2 linked regions of the Mariniflexile sp. TRM1-10 genome follow. Each later gene encodes a partner of the first gene's protein in a complex. Links are inferred from orthologs where the notes say so. Each region holds a gene or a part of one and is shown in the gene's direction. Other genes may lie near its edges.

Region 1 (3,312 bases):
ACTTCGACAAGTACAATATGACACACTTCAATTTTTGTTATATACTAAACGCTTTTTTATTAAATGACTTCATTGTCTAAAAACTAATATGATTACCTTTGCAGCATGATAAGAATTGGGGAAGTAAATACATTAGAAATACTACGCGAAACAGAGCATGGTGCGTATTTGGTAGACACGGAAGATAATGAAGTTTTATTGCCAAATAGGTATGTGCCGGAATCGTTCAAGATTTGGGATAAGTTAGACGTATTTGTGTATTTGGACAACGAAGAACGCCCTGTGGCTACTACCGATATGCCATACATTAAGATCGGTGAGTTTGCTTTGTTGCGTTGCAATGCTGTGACAGAATATGGCGCCTTTTTAGATTGGGGTCTGGTAAAAGAATTATTTTGTCCGTTTAAAGAGCAAGCCTTTAAAATGAAGCCGAAAGGGTGGTATTTGGTGTATTGTTATTTAGATGAAAAAACGGGAAGATTGGTAGCTTCCAGTAAAACCAATAGTTTTTTAGATAATAAAGTACTTACCGTGAATCAGTTTGATGAAGTAGATATCATCGTATCGCACCCATCCGATATTGGTATGAACGTCATAGTTAATAAAGTACATACAGGGCTTATATACAAAGACCAAATTTTTACCGATTTAAGTGTTGGTGATAAGTTAAAGGGCATCGTAAAAAAGATTCGTCCCGGTAATAAATTGGATATTTCATTAGGACAAATAGGTTATAGAAATATAGAACCGAATGCCGAACGTATTTTGCATGAACTTCACGATAACAGTGGGTATTTAAACCTTACCGATAAATCTGATCCAGAAGTTATAAAAGACGTGCTTCAAATGAGCAAAAAGAACTTTAAGAAAGCCGTAGGGACTTTGTATAAACAGAAACAGATTGAGATTAAACCAGACGGTATTTACTTAGTTTAAATTATGATCCATCAAGATACCATAGTAGCCTTAGCGACCCCATCTGGTGCCGGTGCCATTGCTGTTATACGTTTGTCAGGTAATGATGCTATTTCTATAGCAGACAGTTGTTTTAGATCCATAAAAAGCAAAAAAACACTGAGTGCCCAAAAAACACATACCATCCATTTAGGACATATTATTGATGGGAACAAAACGATTGATGAGGTATTGGTTTCGGTATTTAAAAATCCAAATTCTTATACAGGAGAAGATGTGGTTGAAGTGTCATGTCATGGTTCCAACTACATTCAACAGGAAATTATACAGTTATTCCTTAGGAAAGGCTGCCGCATGGCAACAGCAGGCGAGTTTACCTTGCGTGCTTTTTTAAATGGGAAACTGGATTTAAGCCAAGCCGAAGCGGTTGCCGATTTAATTTCTAGTGATAACGAAGCGTCCCACCAAATAGCCATGCAACAAATGCGTGGCGGTTTCTCATCTGAAATAGCAAAACTTCGTGAAGAACTTTTAAATTTCGCTTCCTTAATAGAGTTGGAATTAGACTTTGCTGAAGAGGATGTCGAGTTTGCCGATAGAACGCAGTTCAAAGAATTGGTAGAACGCATTAGTTTTGTTTTAAAGCGTTTAATAGACTCGTTTGCCGTTGGTAACGTTATTAAAAACGGTATTCCTGTAGCCATTGTTGGTGAACCGAATGTGGGGAAATCGACGCTTTTAAATGCGCTTTTAAATGAGGAACGCGCCATTGTCTCAGAAATTGCAGGAACCACCCGTGATACCATTGAAGATGAAATATCGATAGGAGGGATTGGGTTTCGTTTTATTGATACAGCAGGAATTCGTGAAACGAAAGATGTGGTTGAAAGCATTGGTATCAAAAAAACTTTTGAAAAAATTGACCAAGCACAAGTGGTTATTTATTTGTTTGATAGCACTCAATTTAAAACTTTGGGATCGCAATTTAAAGTGGAATTAGAAAAGATTAAAAATAAATATCCTCAAAAACCTTTAATCATTATTGCTAACAAGGTTGATAAACTTAGCAATGAAGACATCTCAAGTCTAAAATCTCAAATCTCAAATCTAGAATTATTATCTGCAAAAAAAGGGATTGGGGTTGACGAATTAAAAGATAAACTCTTAAGTTTTGTTAATACAGGATCTTTAAGAAATAATGACACCATTGTAACGAACTCAAGGCATTATGATTCGTTATTGAAAGCTTTAGATGACATTGAAAAAGTGAAACACGGACTGCAATCTGGTTTATCTGGCGATTTATTAGCTATTGATATTCGGCAAGCATTATACCACTTTGGTGAAATAACCGGAGAGATAACAAACGATGATTTGCTGGGTAATATTTTTGCTAATTTTTGCATCGGGAAATAGATTCAAAGTAAAATTTCAAAACTACCTAATTTTTCCAAAGACCCAGGTGAATTATTATAGGAAATGCCCAAAGAGCTAAAATAGCCTAAGGAGTAATAATCAAAAAATATGGATTTTGAGCTAATTATAATTGCTATATAGCTCATAAAAACGTTATATTTGAGCTATAAAATTCAAAAATATAGCTCATAGAACGTAAAATTTGGAATTGGCTATCTAAAGACTGGCTAAATTTCTCCTATAATGAGAATGAATTAAAATCATTAAAATTAGGATTTCTTTAATTATGCATAAAACTGTTTTTTTTAATAATGTGTTTTATCGAAAGAAATTTCACTAATCTATCTAAAAACTCATTTTCTTTTTTAACTTTATCGTCTCCCTTTAGTAAATGATAGCAGCGACTTTAAACTGTCGCTATTCTATATGTTTAAATTTTAGTTTATATAATTTGTTAAATGATTAAAAACCAACCAAAAGCTGATATTAATTTTGAACAAGAATTATGGAAAGCTGCTAATGAACTTCGTGGTGCAGTAGCTGAAAACCAATATAAAGACTTTGTTTTACCGTTAATTTTTTTAAAACATGTGTCTGAGCGTTACGAGTTGCGCAGAGATTCGTTAAAAGCCTTTTTAAACGACCCGAAATCAGATTACTACACACAAAATAAAGAAGATCAAAACTATGTGTTGGAAGATCCAGATGAATATCTATCCTTTAACACCTACATCATACCCGAGAAAGCGACTTGGCAATTTTTACAGGATAACGCCGAACAGGATAATATTAAAGTATTGGTTGATAATGCCTTCGATTTATTGGATGAAACCTTGGCAACTTACAGACCAGACTTAAAGGGGATATTACCACGTATTTTTGTTAAAAGCCAACTGACGGCAAAACAAGTCGCAGGATTAATCAATCTGTTGGCAAACCCTAAACTGTCTGAAAAGGAAAATCCAGAAAGCGATATTCTAG
Region 2 (3,331 bases), 2.6 Mb from region 1 along the record:
AATGAAGATGGAGAACGCTACGTTCCAGCAAGGAGAGGATAATAAGAGAGAGTCCAAAACCAATAAGGATGATTATAGCAACAATCCCAACAATCAAATTCCAACAGCTAAGCAATATTTTAATACGACTGAAATATTGAATAAACAAATACTACCTTTGCAGCCAGTTTACAAAAAGAAAGTTCAAGAGTATTTTAAACAAAACGATGATTAATTTTAATTACGAAACTGTATTTTCATTAGACAATGAGAAGCAATTATCTGAATGGATTGAAGGGGTTATTTCCGAGGAAGGATGTCAACTTGAAGAGGTCAATTATATCTTTTGTGACGATGCTTATTTGCATAAATTGAATGTAGAGTTTCTTAATCACGATACCCTAACCGATATTATCAGCTTTGATTATTCGGTCGGAAAAAATATACAGGGAGATATTTTTATATCTGTAGAAAGAGTGGAAGATAATGCCAATGATTTCAACGTGTCAGTTAATGAAGAACTACAGCGCGTGATGGTTCACGGCGTGTTACATTATTGTGGCTACAAGGACAAGACCGATAGTGATGCGAAGCTGATGCGAGAAAAAGAAAACCACTACTTAAATCAACTTGTTTGATATTCAACAAATCAGCGTATATTTGCAAACTCAAAAATCAAAATTGATTAATGTTCCACGTGGAACAATTTAATAAATGAAGTTATGTTTAATGATGTTTATGATGTTATAGTTGTTGGTGCAGGACATGCCGGAAGTGAAGCCGCAGCCGCAGCCGCCAACATGGGAAGTAAAACATTGCTTATTACAATGAACCTGCAGAACATTGCACAAATGTCTTGCAACCCTGCTATGGGCGGTATTGCCAAAGGGCAAATTGTTCGGGAAATAGATGCGTTGGGTGGTTATAGTGGTATTGTGTCTGACACATCTGCTATTCAATTCAAAATGCTTAATAAATCTAAAGGCCCTGCTATGTGGAGTCCAAGGGTTCAAAGTGATCGGATGCGCTTTGCAGAAGATTGGCGATTGCTTTTGGAGGGCACACCCAATCTTGATTTTTATCAGGAAATGGTAGCAGGATTGCTAATGGAGAATGGAAAGGTTGTTGGTGTGAAAACATCTTTAGGAGTTGAGATTAAATCTAAATCTGTTGTGTTGACTAATGGCACTTTTTTAAATGGTTTGATTCATATAGGTGATAAAAATTTTGGAGGTGGTAGAGCAGGGGAAAAAGCCGCAACAGGAATTACGGAACAATTAGTAAGTCTGGGTTTTGATTCCGGTAGAATGAAAACAGGAACACCGCCACGAGTAGATGGACGTTCATTGGATTATTCTAAAATGATTGAACAACCAGGAGATGAAAACCCGGAGAAATTCTCTTATTTAGATATTACAAAACCATTAGAAAAACAACGTTCTTGCCATATGACATACACTAGTGAATTGGTTCACGATTTACTTCGTGAAGGGTTCGATAGGTCACCCATGTTTAATGGTAGAATTAAAAGTTTAGGACCTCGATATTGTCCGTCTATAGAAGATAAAATTAACCGTTTTGCAGATAAAGACAGGCATCAATTATTTGTAGAACCAGAAGGCTGGAATACCTGTGAGGTTTATGTAAATGGGTTTTCTACATCGTTGCCAGAAGATGTTCAATTTAAGGCGTTGCGTTCTGTCGTTGGTTTTGAAAATGTGAAGTTTTTTAGACCTGGTTATGCTATTGAATATGATTACTTCCCACCAACCCAATTAAAGCATACTTTAGAAACAAAGCTTGTTGAAGGTTTGTATTTCGCTGGTCAAATTAACGGTACTACGGGTTATGAAGAAGCAGCGTCCCAAGGTTTGATGGCAGGTATTAATGCGAGTTTAAAAGTTCAGGAAAAGGAAGCGTTTATATTAAAAAGAGACGAAGCTTATATAGGTGTTTTAATTGATGATTTAATCACTAAAGGTACAGAGGAACCGTATAGAATGTTTACATCCAGAGCAGAGTATAGAACATTGTTGCGTCAAGATAATGCCGATTTACGATTAACTCCTAAAGGTTTTGAGATAGGTTTGGCTAGTGAAAAGCGTTTGCAAAGAATGGAGCAGAAGCATGAAGAAGCAGAAAAGTTTGTTAAGTTTTTTGCAGATACTAGTGTGAAACCTGAAGATGCAAATCCAGTTTTAGAAACCAAAGAATCATCACCAATTAGACAGTCTGATAAAATGTTTAAAATATTTTCAAGACCAAATATCACTATAGATGATATGCGAAAATTTGATGCAGTTGAAGACTATATTCAAGACAATAATTTAGATAATGAAGTTATTGAGCAAGCCGAGATTCAAGTAAAATATTCGGGATATATTTCTAAAGAGAAGAATAACGCTGATAAGTTAACGAGACTGGAATATGTAAAAATCCCAGATAATTTCGATTATTCGCAGATTAAATCCATGAGTTTTGAAGCACGTGAAAAACTTAAAAAAATACAACCAACAACGGTGTCCCAGGCATCAAGAATTAGCGGTGTATCGCCTAATGATATTTCGGTATTGTTGGTTTACATGGGGAGGTAATCTTTGTTTGGTTGATTTAAAATTATATTTTAGTATGTGATAAAGTGAAGTTTATTTTGAACATTCTCTAAAATGAAATGTATTTTTTGAAGACAAAACCGTAGCTTGGGTAGGGATACCAATAAAGGTTTTTTAGATTAGGACTTCGACAAGCTCAGTCTGACAGTGGAACTAAGTAAGAGAGTAAATAAGTGTGTCACACTGAGCCTGTCGAAGTGCTTTTTAGAAAAGCTCAAAACGTTCGGTCTGACAATGAAGCTCATTAAGGAACATCTTGTCAAGCTGAGCCTGTCGAAGCTATATGAAGGAAACATAGGTAATAGAACTTCGACAAGCTCAGTCTGACAAACTAAACGTTATTTTATAGCGCTTTTTTAGAATAAAATGATACATCGGAGTGATACGCTTTAATTTTTGTTATGTATTAAAACTGCAATTATATAATTAAACTTTCTAAACGTTCCACGTGGAACGTTTAGAAAGTTTTAAAAAACATTCGTGAATTAGTGGCAAAAGCAACAACAACATCGCCTTTTCTAAAAGTAATTGACCATTCGGTTTCTGGAGAGAATTTTGAATTATTCGAAAATTCAGAATATGGTTTTTTAGAAACCCATCCACAGCCATCATCCGAAACATTGCCCGATTATTATAAAAGCGATGATTATATTTCGCATACAGATTCTAAAAGGAATCTTTTTGAAAATGTGTATCACTTGGTTAGAAAAGTGTCTTTAAAGCAAAAACTAAAACTGATT

What was found.
Region 2: the proteins of mnmE (region 1) and mnmG are in contact, whole or in part, in a solved structure (PDB 9HIP), measured with the Escherichia coli proteins. The link is inferred for Mariniflexile sp. TRM1-10 from one-to-one orthologs.

What each region holds. Positions count from the first base shown.
Region 1 is NZ_CP022985.1:4,349,021-4,352,332, reverse strand. The notes cover bases 160-3,135. They hold mnmE (tRNA uridine-5-carboxymethylaminomethyl(34) synthesis GTPase MnmE), read left to right. Parts: upstream 160-939; coding sequence 940-2,331; downstream 2,332-3,135. Other genes in these bases: CJ739_RS17945 (type I restriction-modification system subunit M), read left to right, coding at 2,790-3,135; CJ739_RS17955 (CvfB family protein), read left to right, coding at 160-936. In the rest of the region: more of CJ739_RS17955, read left to right, coding at 106-159; more of CJ739_RS17945, read left to right, coding at 3,136-3,312. UniProt on the Escherichia coli protein: Exhibits a very high intrinsic GTPase hydrolysis rate. Involved in the addition of a carboxymethylaminomethyl (cmnm) group at the wobble position (U34) of certain tRNAs, forming tRNA-cmnm(5)s(2)U34.
Region 2 is NZ_CP022985.1:1,720,814-1,724,144, reverse strand. What follows is about bases 143-3,137. They hold mnmG (tRNA uridine-5-carboxymethylaminomethyl(34) synthesis enzyme MnmG), read left to right. Parts: upstream 143-701; coding sequence 702-2,573; downstream 2,574-3,137. Other genes in these bases: CJ739_RS07440 (class I SAM-dependent methyltransferase), read left to right, coding at 3,080-3,137; ybeY (rRNA maturation RNase YbeY), read left to right, coding at 207-617; CJ739_RS07455 (cytochrome c oxidase subunit 3 family protein), read left to right, coding at 143-214. In the rest of the region: more of CJ739_RS07455, read left to right, coding at 1-142; more of CJ739_RS07440, read left to right, coding at 3,138-3,331. UniProt on the Escherichia coli protein: NAD-binding protein involved in the addition of a carboxymethylaminomethyl (cmnm) group at the wobble position (U34) of certain tRNAs, forming tRNA-cmnm(5)s(2)U34.